Linked DNA regions of Desulfomonile tiedjei DSM 6799. The protein of the gene in region 2 binds, or shares a complex with, the protein of the main gene of each other region. Links are inferred from orthologs where the notes say so. Each region holds a gene or a part of one and is shown on either strand. Other genes may lie near its edges. The genes, in order: secY and secA.

The links.
Region 1: the proteins of secA (region 2) and secY are in contact, whole or in part, in a crystal structure (PDB 3DIN), measured with the Thermotoga maritima proteins. The link is inferred for Desulfomonile tiedjei DSM 6799 from one-to-one orthologs. Residues at the interface, in WP_004082002.1 of Thermotoga maritima: Glu261, Ala262, Arg263, Lys300, Ala301, Arg302, Thr303, Ile304, Ile305, Leu323, Tyr324, Asp325, Pro326, Val329, Ser330, Tyr333, Ile336, Lys340, Phe345, Val349, Glu363, Phe364, Tyr374, Ser375, Gly376, Gly377, Glu393, Ile395, Thr482, Ser483; in WP_004081795.1 of Thermotoga maritima: Glu108, Gly109, Glu110, Glu111, Ala236, Glu237, Arg238, Arg239, Ile240, Thr241, Ile242, Gln243, Tyr244, Ala245, Arg246, Arg247, Val248, Thr249, Gly250, Arg251, Arg252, Val253, Tyr254, Gly256, Ala257, Ser258, Thr259, Tyr260, Leu261, Pro262.

The regions. Positions count from the first base shown.
Region 1 is NC_018025.1:6,077,090-6,084,964, reverse strand. Bases 361-3,296 are described here. They hold secY (preprotein translocase subunit SecY), read right to left. Parts: upstream 2,507-3,296; coding sequence 1,214-2,506; downstream 361-1,213. Other genes in these bases: rpsE (30S ribosomal protein S5), read right to left, coding at 3,191-3,296; rpmD (50S ribosomal protein L30), read right to left, coding at 3,019-3,198; rplO (50S ribosomal protein L15), read right to left, coding at 2,565-2,996; DESTI_RS26210 (adenylate kinase), read right to left, coding at 533-1,180; rpmJ (50S ribosomal protein L36), read right to left, coding at 392-505. Outside these bases: rpsM (30S ribosomal protein S13), read right to left, coding at 1-355; more of rpsE, read right to left, coding at 3,297-3,712; rplR (50S ribosomal protein L18), read right to left, coding at 3,754-4,122; rplF (50S ribosomal protein L6), read right to left, coding at 4,200-4,739; rpsH (30S ribosomal protein S8), read right to left, coding at 4,765-5,169; DESTI_RS26170 (type Z 30S ribosomal protein S14), read right to left, coding at 5,182-5,367; rplE (50S ribosomal protein L5), read right to left, coding at 5,391-5,933; rplX (50S ribosomal protein L24), read right to left, coding at 5,944-6,261; rplN (50S ribosomal protein L14), read right to left, coding at 6,263-6,631; rpsQ (30S ribosomal protein S17), read right to left, coding at 6,628-6,915; rpmC (50S ribosomal protein L29), read right to left, coding at 6,912-7,106; rplP (50S ribosomal protein L16), read right to left, coding at 7,103-7,519; rpsC (30S ribosomal protein S3), read right to left, coding at 7,521-7,875. UniProt on the Escherichia coli protein: The central subunit of the protein translocation channel SecYEG. Consists of two halves formed by TMs 1-5 and 6-10.
Region 2 is NC_018025.1:3,587,111-3,595,206, reverse strand. Bases 3,160-6,316 are described here. They hold secA (preprotein translocase subunit SecA), read right to left. Parts: upstream 6,003-6,316; coding sequence 3,360-6,002; downstream 3,160-3,359. Other genes in these bases: DESTI_RS15195 (aminotransferase class IV), read right to left, coding at 3,160-3,269. Outside these bases: DESTI_RS15205 (class I SAM-dependent methyltransferase), read left to right, coding at 1-270; had (6-hydroxycyclohex-1-ene-1-carbonyl-CoA dehydrogenase), read right to left, coding at 948-2,066; more of DESTI_RS15195, read right to left, coding at 2,361-3,159; DESTI_RS15185 (coiled-coil domain-containing protein), read left to right, coding at 6,439-7,272; DESTI_RS15180 (pyridoxal phosphate-dependent aminotransferase), read right to left, coding at 7,294-8,096. UniProt on the Escherichia coli protein: Required for protein export, interacts with the SecYEG preprotein conducting channel.

The DNA.
Region 1 (7,875 bases), 2.5 Mb from region 2 along the record:
CGATCTGCATCTTTCTGGGGCCTTTCCTTGTCCGGGCATTCGTATGAGTACGTTGCCCTCTAACAGGTAGCCCGCGACGATGCCGTAATCCGCGATAGCATCCCAGATCCATAAGACGTTTAATATTCATGCTCACTTCACGGCGAAGATCTCCTTCAACCTTATATGAGCGGTCCAATGTCTCGCGGATCTTGGCGACATCGACTTCACTGAGGGCATCCGATTTCATATTCGGATCCAGACCGGTTTCCTCAAGTATTTGTCGAGCTGTAGCCCGTCCAATTCCGTAAATGTATGTCAGCGCCACTTCAAGACGCTTGTTTTTGGGAAGGTCAATCCCCGCGATACGCGCCACGGTCTCCTCCTGGCGAAAAGACGAATCCTACCAAGGTTATCCCTGGCGTTGCTTATGCTTCGGGTTCTCGCAGATCACCCGAACGGTGCCTTTTCGTTTAATGATTTTACACTTATCACAAATTCTCTTAACTGATGCCCGTACTTTCATGGGCCCTCCTCTTCCCGGGACGGGTCCCTACTTCAAGACCTTCTGAATGGAGGCAAAGATCTCGTCGATGGGGCCTACGCCTTCGACTTTTCTGAGCAACCCTTTTCGATCGTAGTAATCGATAAGAGGCGCGGTCTGAGAATTGTACACTCCCAGTCTCTCTCTTATGGTCGCTTCGCTGTCATCCGCCCGCTGATACAGCTCGGAACCGCACGCATCACAGATTCCCTCTTTCTTCGGGGGATTGAACATGACGTGATACATTCTGCCGCATTCCGAATTCTTGCAGGTGCGACGACCCGATAATCTTTTCACGAGCTCCTCATCAGGAACATCCACGAGCACAACGTGATCTATACCTTTTGACTGGCCGGCAAGAATTTTGTCCAGTGCTTCTGCCTGGCCTACGGTACGAGGAAAACCGTCAAGCATATAACCTTTGTCCAGATCGGGTTTGGTGAGTCGTTCTTCCACGACTCCAATGACCACGTCGTCAGGAACCAGCTCGCCTTGCTCCATGTAGCCTTTCGCTTTCAGGCCCATGGGGGTGCCCTCTTTTACCGCGGCTCTGAAGATGTCGCCTGTTGAAATCTGCGGGACGCCGAGCGTATCTGTGAGTTTCTTCGCCTGCGTGCCCTTACCCGAACCTGGTCCACCCAACAAAACGATTCTCATGGTACCTTCCTTATTTAGTATAGGGATGCGGTATTACCGCCGTCCCTTAATCCGGCCCGAACGGATGAAACCTTCATAATGCCGCTGGATCATGTGGGACTCGATTTGAGTCAACGTGTCCAGAGCGACACCCACAACAATCAGGAGCGAGGTTCCTCCGAAGTAAAAGGGCGCGTTAAAACGCGATATGAGGATCGACGGAAGAACGCACACTACTGAAACATAGATCGCTCCCCCGAACGTGATTCTCGTCAACACCTTGTCTATGTACTGAGCGGTTTTTTTCCCGGGTCGTATTCCCGGAATATAACCACCGTATTTCTTCATGTTTTCTGCAACATCAACGGGATTGAACGTAACCGCCGTGTAGAAGTAGCAGAAGAATATGATCAGGGCCACAAAGATCGTCTCATACAGAAAGCTTCCGGGCCTCAGATAGCTCGTGATGGACGTGAGAATCGGGACATTCAGAAACTGAGCAATCGTGGCAGGGAAGATAATGAGTGAAGATGCAAAAATCGGAGGAATAACTCCGGCAGTGTTCACCTTGAGAGGCAGGTGAGTGCTTTGCCCCCCATACACGCGCCGGCCCACCACCCGTTTTGCATACTGCACGGGAATCCTGCGCTGCCCGCGTTCCACAAACACGATTATGCCGATCACCGCTATCATGATCACCAGGAGCAGCAGTAGCACGAGGAAACCGATATCGCCCGTCTGCACGAGCTGAACGGTGTGTCCCAGAGCTGAAGGCATCCTGGCCACAATACCGGCGAAAATGATCAATGATATCCCGTTACCGATACCCCGCTCAGTCATCTGCTCACCGAGCCACATGATGAACGCCGTGCCTGCAGCGAGAGTGATCATGGAGAGCAAGACAAAGGCAGTTGGGGACATGTAGACCATGCCCTCGCTCTTGGCCAGGCCTACACTTATGCCCAATCCCTGTATCAAAGCCAGCACCACAGTTCCGTACCGGGTGTACTGGGTGATCTTCTTTCTACCCGCTTCGCCCTCTTTGGAGAGTCTCTCCAAATGGGGCACAACCACCGTAAGGAGCTGGAGTATGATAGAAGCAGAAATATAAGGCATGATTCCCAGCGAAAACACGGAGAAGTTCTCCATGGCGCCGCCGGTGAACATGTCGATAACCCCGAACAGTGTCTGCGAATATTTTCCGAAAAAATCCCTCAGCGCGGCGGTATTAATCCCCGGGACCGGAATGTGAACTCCCAGACGATAGACGAAAAGCATCAGAAGCGTAAAAATAACCCTGCGCTTAAGTTCCGGTATTTTCGCTATATTGCCGATAGAGCCAATCACTACGGGAATCTCCTCGTAAATGGCCTGTTTGGTTCGTCAACAGACCGGACACTGACCATCATGCGATTTCCACTTTACCGCCGGCGGCTTCGATTTTCTTTCTGGCTGCCGTACTCGTCCGATCCAACATGATCGTGAACGCAGCGGACACATCACCCTGTGAAAGCAATTTTATCGGTCCACTCCGTTTCACGATTCCTTTTTCTCTTAAGGAATCCGGAGTGATGACCGCACCCGACTCAAACTGGACGAGATCCTTCAGATTCACTATGTTGTAGTGGATCTTGAATATATTCGTGAAGCCTTTCTTGGGCAGCCGCCGCTGGAGAGGCATCTGTCCACCTTCAAAACCGGGTGACACTCCGCCGCCTGAACGGGCCTTCTGACCTTTATGACCTTTTCCGCTGGTCTTTCCCAGGCCGGAAGCTTCTCCACGCCCAACTCTCTTGCGCTTTTGCTTCTTAGGTCCTTTGAGATTTGACAGATCCATATCTTCTCCGTTTGGAGCGGAACTATTCCGCAACCTCTTCGACTTGCACCAGATGGCTCACTTTGTCAATCATGCCTCTGATTGCGGCTGTATCCTGGAGCACCCGGCTCTGATTGACTTTCCTTAGCCCTAAACCTCGTACTGTGGCCAGCTGTTTTTCCGTGCTTTTTATCTTGCTTCGTATAAGCGTCACCTTAAGCATTGGGAACCAGCTCCTCTCCCTTATCGGACTCTTCTTCGCTCGGCCCCAGTTTTCCGAGTTTTCTCGCAATCTGCTGTTGGGTCCGCAGTCCTTTCAGGCCTTCAAATGTCGCTTTCACCACATTATGCGGATTGTTTGTGCCAATACATTTGGTGAGGATGTCGCGAATGCCTGCAGCTTCCATGACTGCACGAACAGCGCCGCCGGCGATGACTCCGGTTCCGGAACCGGCCGGCTTGAGGAGAACTTTTGCTGCGCCATACTCTCCGGTAATTTCGTGGGGAACCGTGCCGTTCACAATGGGGATTTCCACCAGGGAGGATTTGGCTCGTTCCACTCCCTTACGGATGGCTTCCGGGACTTCGTTTGCTTTTCCGAGTCCGTACCCGACTCGTCCCTGGCCGTCTCCCACGACGACAACAGCACTAAATGAAAATCTGCGTCCACCTTTCACGACCTTCGCGACCCTGCTCAGGTGAACAACGCGATCTTTCAATTCTCCTTCAGCTGCCACATCCGATCTGTTGAGCAACAGCTAATCCTCCTTCTTGAAGTCTAGAAAACCAATCCGCCTTCACGGGCTCCGTCGGCCAAAGCTCTGACTTTCCCGTGATAAAGGTACGGACCTCTGTCGAAGACCACTTTTGTGACATTGGCTTCTATGGCTCGAGCCGCAAGTCTGCGTCCGACTTCACGTGCAGTGTCTTTGTTAAAAGGATCGCCCGCTTTTCTCCGGAATCCTTTATCCAATGTCGAGGCCTGGACCAGGGTCACTCCCTTTCTGTCGTCTATAATCTGAGCGAATATATTCTTGTTTGACCGAAAAACAGTTAATCGGTGCCGGTCTCGATTATCCGCTAATTTATGACGGATTCGGCTGGTTCGTTTTTTTCTCGATTCCACTTTGTCCGTGATACTACTCATCTTGGTTCCTCTTCCACGCCTGGAGCAGTTTTTTTGCGTCGACAGTTACCAGGGCGTTTCCTTGATTCAAGGATGCGCTACTTGCCTCCGGCCTTGCCGACCTTACGTCTCACCTGCTCCCCGAGATACCGAATACCTTTGCCTCTGTAAGGCTCGGGCTTCCTCACACGCCGAATCCGAGCGGCCATTTCACCGACCTGCTGTTTGTCTATTCCCCGGACGTGGATAATCGTATTCTTTTCGACCTCTATAGTGAGACCTTCCGGTATGGGGACCACCACCGGATTGGAATACCCCACATTCAGGGTAAGCGTCTGCTTGTCTGTTTCAGCGCGATAACCGACGCCTTGAATTTCGAGGGATTTCGTAAACCCCGCGGTAACTCCGACGACCATGTTATTAATGAGTGTCCGCATCAGACCGTGCATAGCTCGTGACTTGCGATGATCCGACGCAGCGGACACTTTGATGAACGAGTCCTGGAGGTCTACGGTTACCAGGTCTGAAAAGGACAAGTTAAGCGCCCCTTTCGGCCCTTCAACGCTGATGTTCGGGGGTGTCAGTGTAACCTTCACCTTTTCAGGAATGGGTATCGGGGCCTTGCCTATTCTGGACATGTCTCAAGCTCCTCAATCAATTCCGTTACCAGATGCTGCAAAGCACCTCGCCTCCAATTCGGCGGCGGCGCGCCTCCTTGTCGGTCATAACTCCCTGAGACGTCGAGAGAATGAGAATACCCACCCCGCCATGGCTTTTGATACCATGTTCATGGCCTACGTACACGCGGCGGCCGGGACGGGACACTCTCTGGAGTCCTTCGATTACGCACTGTGTTTCGTCGTCGAACCGAAGGGTCACTTTCAGGACGCCCTGTTTGTTCTTTGTGGAACGAATCACCTTGTATTTCTTTACGTATCCCTCTTCCTTCATAATCTGGGCTATCCCGATCTTGAGGTCGGAGGCAGGGATCGTCACCTGTTCTTTGCGTGCCTGCTTCGCGTTGCGAATACGCGTCAACATGTCCGCTATGGGGTCAGTCATGCTCATCTCAGCAGTCTCCTACCAGCTCGATTTGACCATGCCCGGGATGTTGCCCTTAAGAGCCTCATTTCTCAGACATATGCGGCACAGATGAAATTTCCGGTAATATGCACGAGGTCTTCCACAGATGTGGCACCGATTGTACTGTCTCACCTCGAATTTTTGGGGCCTTGCCGCCTTCACCATCATAGATATTTTGGCCACGATTCCTCCTTGGAGGCTGTTTTCTACTTTCTAAAGGGTATACCCAGGTTAGTCAGCAATTCCCGTGCCTCTTCATCGGTATTCGCGGTGGTCACGATGGTAATGTTCATACCGCGAATCTTCTCGATTTTGTCGTAGTTGATCTCCGGGAAAATGATCTGCTCTTTTATGCCCATGGAAAAGTTACCCCTGCCGTCAAATCCTTTGGGGTTCACGCCACGGAAGTCCCTCACTCTGGGCAGAGCCACGTTAATCAGTTTATCCAGAAAAAAGAACATCGTATCACGCCTGAGGGTCACTTTGCACCCGATGGTCATGCCTTCCCGCAGCTTGAAAGATGCAATGGATTTTCTGGCTTTCCGCAAAACCGGCCACTGACCTGTGATCACTGCCATTTCCTGCTGAGCGCTGTCCAGGATTTTCGGATTCTGGATTGCCTCGCCCAGTCCCATATTGACGACAACTTTCTTCAGTACGGGCACCTGCATGGGATTGGAGTATTTGAATTTCTCCATCAAGGCCGGGACTATGTTCTGTTGATAGTATTCCTTGAGCCGCGACGCCATAACTTTTCCTCTAGCTCTCTAACTGTTCCGAACATTTCTTGCAGTACCGGACCCTTTTGCCGTCATCCAGGACTCGGGAACCGGTTCGGGTGGGTTTGGAACATTTCGGGCACACCAGCATGAGCTTTGACAGTTTGATGGGAGCTTCCTTTTCCACAATCCCGCCCTGTTGACCGGCTCTACCAGCTTTGGTGTGACGCTTTACTAAATTCAGCCGTTCCACAAGAGCGGCATCCTTTTCGCCAAGGACTTTGAGGATTTTCCCCTGTCTACCCTTTTCTTTGCCCGATATGACTTTAACCTTGTCGTTCTTCTTTATATTACCCATGTTACAGGACCTCCGGCGCCAAGGACACGATCTTCATGAACTTCTTGGCCCTCAGTTCCCGGGCCACCGGTCCGAATATACGGGTACCTATGGGTTCCATCTGATTGTTTATCAGCACAGCGGAGTTGTCATCGAATCGGATGTACGACCCGTCAGGCCTTCGGACCGAGCGACGTGTTCTGACCACCACCGCTTTGTGGACCTCTCCCTTTTTTACCTTGGAGTTAGGTATGGCCTCTTTGACACTCACTATGACGACGTCGCCCACGCTCGCATACTTCCGTCGCGTCCCGCCCAAAATCTTGATGCAAAAGAGTTCCTTCGCACCAGAATTGTCGGCAACGTCCATACGTGTCTGCTGTTGAATCACAACACACCTCCAGGAAGCGCCGCTTCCTTCAAAATCTTACGGACGCGCCAGTTCTTGTGACGGCTGAGCGGCTTCGTTTCTACAATCATTACCTCATCGCCGACACGGCAACGATTGTCTTCGTCGTGGACCATAAAACGTTTCCTGCGACGAACGAATTTCTTGTAGATAGGATGAAGAACGGTTCGGCTGATCTCCACGACTACGGTCTTATCCATTTTGTTGCTGATCACTACGCCGGTTCGAACCTTGCGCTGCTTTCTGTTATCCGAGGAGTTCGTCATTGAGACGCCTCCTTTTCTCTTATGATGGTCTTCACTCGGGCAATTTCCCTGCGGAGTTTCCTCAGACGAGCGGTTTTATCCAGTTGACCGGTTGCATGTTTGAAACGGAGTTGGAATTCCTCATTCAAGAACTCTTTCTCCTTTGCGGCCAATTCTTCCACTGAAAGATCTCTGAGTTCACGAGGTTTCATACCAGCTCCTCACGTGTGACGAACCGAGTTTTAAGAGGCAGCTTTCTCGCTGCAAGCCGGAAGGCTTCACGGGCGACTTCCTCAGGAACGCCTTCCATCTCGTACATCACTTTTCCCGGTTTGACGACGGCCACCCACTCTTCAGGGGCGCCTTTACCCTTACCCATACGAGTTTCTGCAGGCTTCTTCGTAATGGGCTTATCGGGAAACAAACGGATCCAGATCTTACCGCCTCTTTTCACATGGCGGGTCATGGCAATACGAGCCGCTTCGATCTGCCGAGCCGTTATCCAACCGGGGACCAGGGCCATTAAGCCGAACTCCCCGAAGGAAACGTGTGTTCCCTTGCTTGGCGTTCCATTCAGACGGCCTTTTTGCCGTTTTCTGTACTTGACTTTCTTAGGCGCGAGCATTTTATCTCTCCGCTTGCGTGCTCTTTATCAACTCACCCTTGAATATCCAGACTTTTACGCCGATAACCCCGTACGTGGTGGATGCTTGGGCGAATCCATAATCGATATCAGCTCTTAACGTTTGGAGAGGTACTCGGCCCTCTCTGTACCATTCCCGTCTTGCCATCTCCGCGCCACCCAGACGGCCCGCAGTGGCAATTCGAATGCCTTTTGCTCCCGATTTCAAGGCACTGGTCACGGATTTCTTCATTGCCCGCCTGAAGGCTATTCGTCTTTCCAACTGCTGAGCAACGTTTTCTGCGACCAATTGCGCATCGATTTCGGGCTTACGGATTTCTTTGATGTCGACAATAACT
Region 2 (8,096 bases):
GATACGCCATTCGACAAAGTGATAAGTTCTTTTATGATACCCCACGTGAAACCGCATCTTCGTCCGGCAATTTACGCATGTATGTACAATTTCCTGAAACCTGGGGGAACTGTCGGTCTTTTCGGCTCCAGGGGAGAAGTATGCGATGTGTACGAGACCACGGAAGTAATTGAAAACAATCTCACCAGAGCAGGTTTTAAAGATATAGTCCTGTACGACGTGTACGACATCTACAGAATAGCCCTGGCAAAACGCCCCCTCAACAAATAATCCGGTGGGATAAAGAAATCTTTCGGTAACGGCCGGCGTCTCTGCCGGCCGATTGCATTTCAACCCCTCATCAGTCGAGAGGGATTGCCATCTGTGAGCGAGAATATCCTCATTTTGGCAGCCCCATACTTGCCTGAATTAACCGCAAGATGTAACAGGAACTCTCACGGGCGTTGAAATAAGTACATCCATACTTGAGGCGCTTGCGAAAGTTTTAATGTCTATCCCGCACCCCTAGTACATTATATTGGTGGGGACCGGCGTCCCTGCCGGTCCATTCTATCGATATCATTATAATATTGAGGATGTGCCGGCACGGAGGCACGGCACCCACCAATATTCTGAATTGTCCTTAATCTTCAATCGGACATTTCTTTGGCAATTGTGTAGTAGCGTCCGGCGTCTCTGAATGACCGGCACGGAGGCCGGTTGCAGTCAATTCCGATGATTGGCTCTGGATAATTCGCTATTACTTTTTAGAATCACTATGAATCAATCTCCGAATATCCGAGAGAAGATGGCCGAGACAAGCGCCTATCCTCTCTTTCACCCCACGTTTTTTGATGGCGGGCTTGAGTTGGTTGTAGCGCTCTCCGTTTTGCAAGAAAAACGGGGAACCTCTCTCTGTGAGACGGTTCCCCGTTCGTTTCTTTGATCGCAAACAAGTATTGCTTGTATCAGAAATCGGGCATCAGTACGATTCTGTTCATATTCGTCCCACTATGGGCTTCCTCAAATGCCTTACCTATTGTGGACATGGGCCTTGTCTCGAGTAGAGGATCGATCTGAACTTTTCCGGACTGTACCATCTCGAGTACCTGAGGATAGTACTTCGGCAAACATCCCCACGTGCCGATCACCTCAGCATCGAAAGCCATGAGTCTGCTCATCATGTAGGAAGTCTTCTGGGTGCCGAACCCCACAATCACCAGCTTGCCGATAAATCCCAGAAACCCTAAAGCCAACTCTTGAGCGGCGCCTACTCCGGTGCACTCGAAAATCTTCCAGCCGATATTCGGTTTGATTCCAACTTCTTTCGCAATTGCCCGGAATTCTTCCTGTATCGCTTTGAAGTCCTTACCTTTGCTGTTGATGACGTAGTCCACCGCGCCAAGTTTAAGAGCTCTCTGGAGCTTCTCGTCATTGATGTCGATACCTATAACAGGCTTCCCGCCAAAACCTTTGGCCATCTGAGCCATGTACATGCCCACTCCGCCGAGGCCTGTAACGAGAACAGGATCGCCTGCCGAGATTTCGGCCCTGATTGCCGCCTGATAAGGAGTCGTAACCGCATCTGCTACAACGGCATAATTCTCGAGAGGGCGGCCTTTCAAATCTTCAATCACGCACAGATCTTCCGAGGGAACGGGAATGTGGCTTGCAAAACCGCCGTATATCCCCAGCGAACTGCCCGGCATCTTCTGAGCGAGACATCGATTGCCTCTACCCTTTGCGCAAATATCGCAATTATTGCAGGGCATAACTGCAGGGACGATGACGTTCTTGCCCATCCAGGACTCTCCCCCTGGACCCGCGGCAACAACCGTACCCGAAATCTCATGGCCCAGCGTCAAAGGGGGCTTCGTAACGGTTGGGACTCCGTCGTAAAAATAGGACATGTCCGTGTGGCAAACTCCGCATCCTGCGATTTCCACCAGGACCTCGCCTTTATCGAGTTCGGGAACGGGAATTTCGGTCCGCTCCATAACACCGGGAGCAGTAATCTTTCCGGCCTCTTTATCAAAGACCGGACCTTTTATCATTTGCCAAGTCTGGATCTTGTCTGGAATGCTCATGCGATCCCTCCTAAGAATGGTTGGGAATCAGTATTCAGCCCGAACGGGAGAATAACAGTTCTTGTGGTGGAATTTGGGACAAGCAAAATAATGGTAGCATCAGCATATTGCGGTATACGGTCTTCTGTCAAGAGAAATTGTGAATAACCACACTTAAGACATCGCTACAGTTAGGACAACAATTTCAGATGTGAATTGACCATAGCGACGGAATCAGAAGGTAAATTCAAGTTCAGTATGGTGAACTATATGGATTTCGCATGACTGTACTGCCAATGCGCGACACGCCTCCTATTATTGTTGCAGAGAAAAGGTTGTTACATACTGTTCGACCAGATGCATGATCTCCCGCGTCACTGGTCCCGGCTGCCCGGATCCTATAATGCGGTCATCGATGCGAACTACCGGGAGCACGTTTCGAGTTGTGGAAACCATGAAAGCTTCGGGATAGGTTTCAAGTTCGTCCAACCGCACCCGATCTTCCTTGAGCCGGATTTTCCCGCTCTGTTGCAGGACTTGAAGTACTACTCTTCTGGTGACGCTGTCCAGGATTTTACCATCCAAAGGGGGGGTTACGACTGTTCCTTCAGCGTTCACAAAGAATACCGTAAAGGTGGAACCTTCAAGGATGGTAACCCCATCAGGCGGATAGATGAATATTACATCGTACGCATTGTGGAGCGGCACAACTGTCTGATGTGCCATTATAGCGCCCATGTAATTGAGCAATTTCACATCCGGATACATCCTCATATAGGAGCACGTTGCGAGCGCCACGCCTTTTTCATAGTATTCCGAAGGGGGAACAATCAATTCTCTGACGGCAATATACAGGTATGCGCTGCTGCCGGACTGAGCCATGGTGTGATCTTCGAGTCCACCGCTAAAAATGATATCTATCAGCAGGTCGTCCTTGAATCCGGCTTTCCTGTTTTCTTGAATCAATGCGTACAGAAGCGTTCTCAGAGAATCCCGATTCATGGGAGGTTTCATGTAGATAGACGCCGCCGAGTAATACAGACGATCAAGATGATCTTCAATCCTGAAAATTTTGTCGCCACACGTACGGCAGGCGGTGAAGATCCTGTAGCCTCGGATTGTACCGCCAACATCTCCGATGAACGGAAAACAGAGTTCCTCTGTGGTAACGAACCGGTCTCGTTGATAGGAGATAATGGTAATCACCTCGCTCGGGGAATTCACGTTCCACTGCCGGGAACAGGATTGAGTCTATAACCGAAAAAGGAAGGAAAGGCAATGCGGCCGGAGGGATTCCGGCCGGGAGAATATGAACTAAGCAGCTTTACCGCAACACTTTTTGTATTTTTTTCCAGAACCGCACGGACACGGGGTATTTCTACCAATCTTCTCAGCCTGCCTTCGCACCGGCTTTGCCTTTGACTCACCGGAGGAATCTCCGCCGTGGGACAGGACGATTTCCTGCTCTTTTTGGGGCGCGAGCTCTTCTACTTCATCGGAAGAGGCGATCCTTACCAGGAACAGATTGCGGATTGTCTCCTCCTTTATGCGCTGACTCATGTCCAGGAACAATTCGTATCCTTCGCGCTGATACTCTTTCAAGGGATCTCTTTGACCGTATCCTCGCAGTCCGATACCGTCCTTCAGGTGATCCATGCTGAGCAAATGGTCTTTCCACTGATTGTCAACGGCTTGAAGCATAATGAACTTTTCCAGTTGCTGCATGATCTCCGGAGTGATTTCCTCGGTTTTACGCACATAACCTTTGAGAGCGCCTTCGACCACAACATCTCTTATTCCTGCAATAGTGTCCTGAGTGGAAGGAAGCTCTTCAAAATCGAAGCGTATGCCGAATTGGCCCCAAAGCGCCTCTTTGAGGGCAGCAATGTCCCATTCCTCATAATGGGTTTTCGGATCGCAGAATCGATCCACCAGATCTTCTGCGATATCCTGAATCATATCCTGGATAGTCTCTTTCAGATCCTGTCCGCCAAGAATGAAACGGCGTTGAGAATAGACGACTTCACGTTGTTTGTTCATGACGTCGTCAAAATCCAGGAGATGTTTACGGATATCGAAGTTGTGTGCCTCCACCTTTTTCTGGGCGTTTTCTATGGCTTTGGTGGTATAGCGGTGTTCGATGGGTTCCCCTTCTTCCATTCCCACGCGTTCCATGATCATTTTCACGCGATCCCCACCGAAAATACGCATGAGATCGTCTTCCAGGCTCAAATAAAAGCGGCTAGAGCCCGGATCGCCCTGTCTTCCCGACCGACCCCGTAGCTGGTTATCGATTCGACGCGATTCGTGACGTTCCGTGCCGAGAATGTGGAGCCCGCCTTCGGCTATAACATTTCGTTTTTCATCTTCGCATTGATTCTTGAATTCCCCCAGTAATTTGGAGAACTCCTCGGAATCTTGAGGATTCTTGCTTCGGGCTAACGCAAGGAAGCGGGGATTACCGCCGAGGATAATGTCCGTACCTCTACCGGCCATGTTCGTGGATATGGTGACCCCTTTGTATCTTCCGGCTTGAGCTACTATTTCAGCTTCCAAGGCATGGTTTTTCGCGTTGAGCACATTGTGGGGAATGCCGAGCTTCTTCAACCTTCGCGCGAGATACTCCGATTTCTCGATGGAAATGGTGCCAACCAGTACAGGCTGTCCCCTTTGGTACAAATCCCGGATTTCTTCGATAACTGCATCGAATTTCTCTTGCTCGGTTTTATAGATGAGATCCGGATTGTCCTGGCGAATCATGGGAAGATTTGTAGGAATGACGACCACATCCAAATTGTAGATCTTCTTGAATTCGGCTGCTTCCGTATCCGCTGTTCCTGTCATGCCGGCCAGCTTGTCGTACATACGGAAATAATTCTGGAAGGTTATCGTAGCAAGCGTCTGGTTTTCGTTTTCGATGCGTACGTCTTCTTTTGCTTCAAGTGCCTGATGAAGGCCGTCTGAATAACGTCTACCGGGCATAAGACGACCGGTGAATTCATCAACGATGATGACCTGCCCGTCCTTGACGATGTAATCCACGTCTTTCTTGAAAAGTGTATGAGCTTTCAATGCCTGGTTCACGTGATGGAGCGTTTCCATGTTACCCGGATCGTATAAATTGGTTACATTGAGAGCTTTTTCAACTTTGGCAACGCCTTCTTCCGTGAGGACCACGCTGCGTGCCTTTTCGTCTATCGTGTAGTGACTCTCCTTGTGAAGCCCCGGAATTACCCGATTGATCCGGTAATACCGGTCAGTATTCTCATGGGTCGGACCGGAAATAATGAGCGGCGTCCGGGCCTCGTCAACGAGAATGCTATCCACCTCGTCTACGATTGCATAGTGGAGATCGCGCTGAACATAATCCTGGAGCGCGAATTTCATGTTGTCACGGAGATAATCGAATCCGAATTCATTGTTCGTGCCATAGGTAACATCAGAATTGTAGGAAATCCTTCGCTCCTCATCACTCAAATCGTGCACGATCACGCCGACGGACAATCCCAGAAAATGATAAATAGCCGACATCCATTCCGCGTCACGGCGGGCAAGGTAATCGTTCACCGTGACCACGTGCACACCTTTGCCGGTGAGAGCATTCAAATAAACCGGCAGCGTTGCAGCGAGGGTCTTACCTTCACCTGTCTTCATTTCGGCAATTTTCCCTTGATGAAGAACAATGCCTCCAATGAGCTGAACGTCAAAATGCCTCATTCCCAGCGTCCGTACGGACGTCTCCCGCACCAATGCAAAGGCCTCGGGAATCAATTCGTCCAGTTCTTCTCCACGGTCAAGCCGCTCCCTGAATTCACTGGTCTTGGCCTTCATGTCTTCAGAAGAGAGACTCTTCATCTGAGGCTCAAGTTCATTAATAGCCCGAACCAGCGGATCCAGTCTCTTAAGATCCCGCTCGTTCTTGCTGCCGAACAGCTTTCTCGCGATTGCCGCAAACATGTTCATTCCTTATACGAATTGGGTAATAATATGATCGGAGCATGGAATCGAATCGTACGCTCATCTTTCCTACAAGACAAAAAACCGGGCCCCGAGTTCTCGTTGAAAGTTATCAAGATATGAAAAAGTGACCTTCTTCACGCGAAAGGGGACACAAGTCCGCTGAACATGGAAATCTCTAGCACAGCCTAAATTGGCTGTCAACTTGGAGTCCGGAGGCGCTCTAACCCTCAGGTAGTGTCCGGTCCGGAGCATTCCGGGTCGAGGAAATTTTCCCTTGGATCGTCTAGAGAAGCAATTCAATGACTAAATTTCTAATAGGATGGAATATCTTGCCGAAGCCGGATGTTATCTTTTGAATTTAATAGTCTGTAAATTCTTGCGTTTCGTGCTCAATCTGGTATGATGCCCCAAAAAACGCGTTGGGAGGTCTCCCATGAGCGCCCGCCGAAGTGCTTTATATGTCTTGGTAATAATTGCTTCTCTGCTGTTGCTGGGCTGTTCGGAAGATACCGCCGGGCTCGCACAAAAGATAGCTGACCTGGAAAAAAGAATGCAGAAACAGGAAAAAGACCTGAAGGAAATGGCCGGGAAATTCTCGCCACCAAAAGACTTCAGCGCCGATATCCAGAGGATCGAAGACCAGCAAGATCGTATGCAGCAAGCTATAAAGACCAAGGTGGACCCGGTCAACAACAAGCTTGAAGAATTCCGCGACTGGGCTCAGGAAGCGCAAAAAGAACGCGAAGAAGTGGGCAAGAAGATCAAGAGCCTGGAAGGGTCTATTTCAGAGTTCAACAAGAAACTGGATGCAGAATCACGGCAGGCAGGCGCAGCAGCGCGAGAAGTCCCGGCTTTGAAGAAGCACATGGCTGGAGTGTCCAAGAATGTAGACGATCTGGCTAAAGGACTTGCGGATGTCCGCAAAGATATCCAGGAGAACAATTCCAAGATCGTCAATGCCGTGAAGAAGACATTGCCCAAATTGAAAGAAGCGGCTGTCGCGGAACTCAAAGATCAGTTGACTCCGCTGGAGCAGGGTCTGTCAAATCTCAAGACCGGAGTGGAATCGGATCGTCAAGCCATAGCGGCCATGAAAACACAACCCCAACCTCAAGCGCAGCCCCAACCGCAACCAGAATCCGGTAAAGAAGTGCAGGCACTCAATAAACGAATTAAAGAGCTGGAAGAAATACTCACGACGCAAAAAGCATATCTTTTGGAGGTAGGATCCAAGGTGCACGAGCTGGAACTGCAACTGAGGCGTTAGGCAGTTCCGGCCCGGCAGTGATCAGATTTCTTTAATCGCTTCTCGAAATCCCTTGAGTGAGCCTTCGATAGTCTCGTCAGACACGCAGTACGCTATGCGGAAATACCCGGGAGCTCCGAATCCCGTACCGGGAACAGTCAATATCAGCTTCTTCTGCAGATTAGCTACAAATTGCACATCATCGCTTATGGGCGACTTCGGAAAAAGATAGAAAGCCCCCTCGGGTTTCACACAGTCATATCCGGCATCGACAAGGGAACTGTAAAGCCGATCTCGTCGCCGACGGTACACCGAAACGTCCACCAGATTCGTCAGAACTCCCTTCACTGCCCGTTGGATCAACGAAGGAGCATTTACGAATCCAAGAATACGGTTCGCAAGGACCAGGCCGTCAATGGTCGATGCTGCATCGTCCATTTTGGGATTCATGGCAATATAACCGAGTCGCTCGCCGGGGAGAGAAAGATCTTTTGAAAACGAAGTCACGACGATGCTGTTGGAATACGCTTTCAAAATGCTGGGTACCGCAATATTGTCATAAATAATGCCTCTGTACGGTTCATCGGAAATAAGCACGATGGCTCGACCGATTTCTGCGCTCTTCTTCTCGAGCAACCGAGCCAGGTCATTGATCTGCTGCTCTGTATATACCTTGCCGGTGGGATTGTTGGGAGAATTGATCAACAACGCCGCGGTATTCGGAGTGACTGCCTGCGCAATAGCGTCGAGATCCAGGGAAAAGTCGGATAGTGTAGGCACCAGAACAGTTTTCCCGCCGTGGTTATCGATATAGAAAACATATTCCACAAAATACGGCTTGGGAA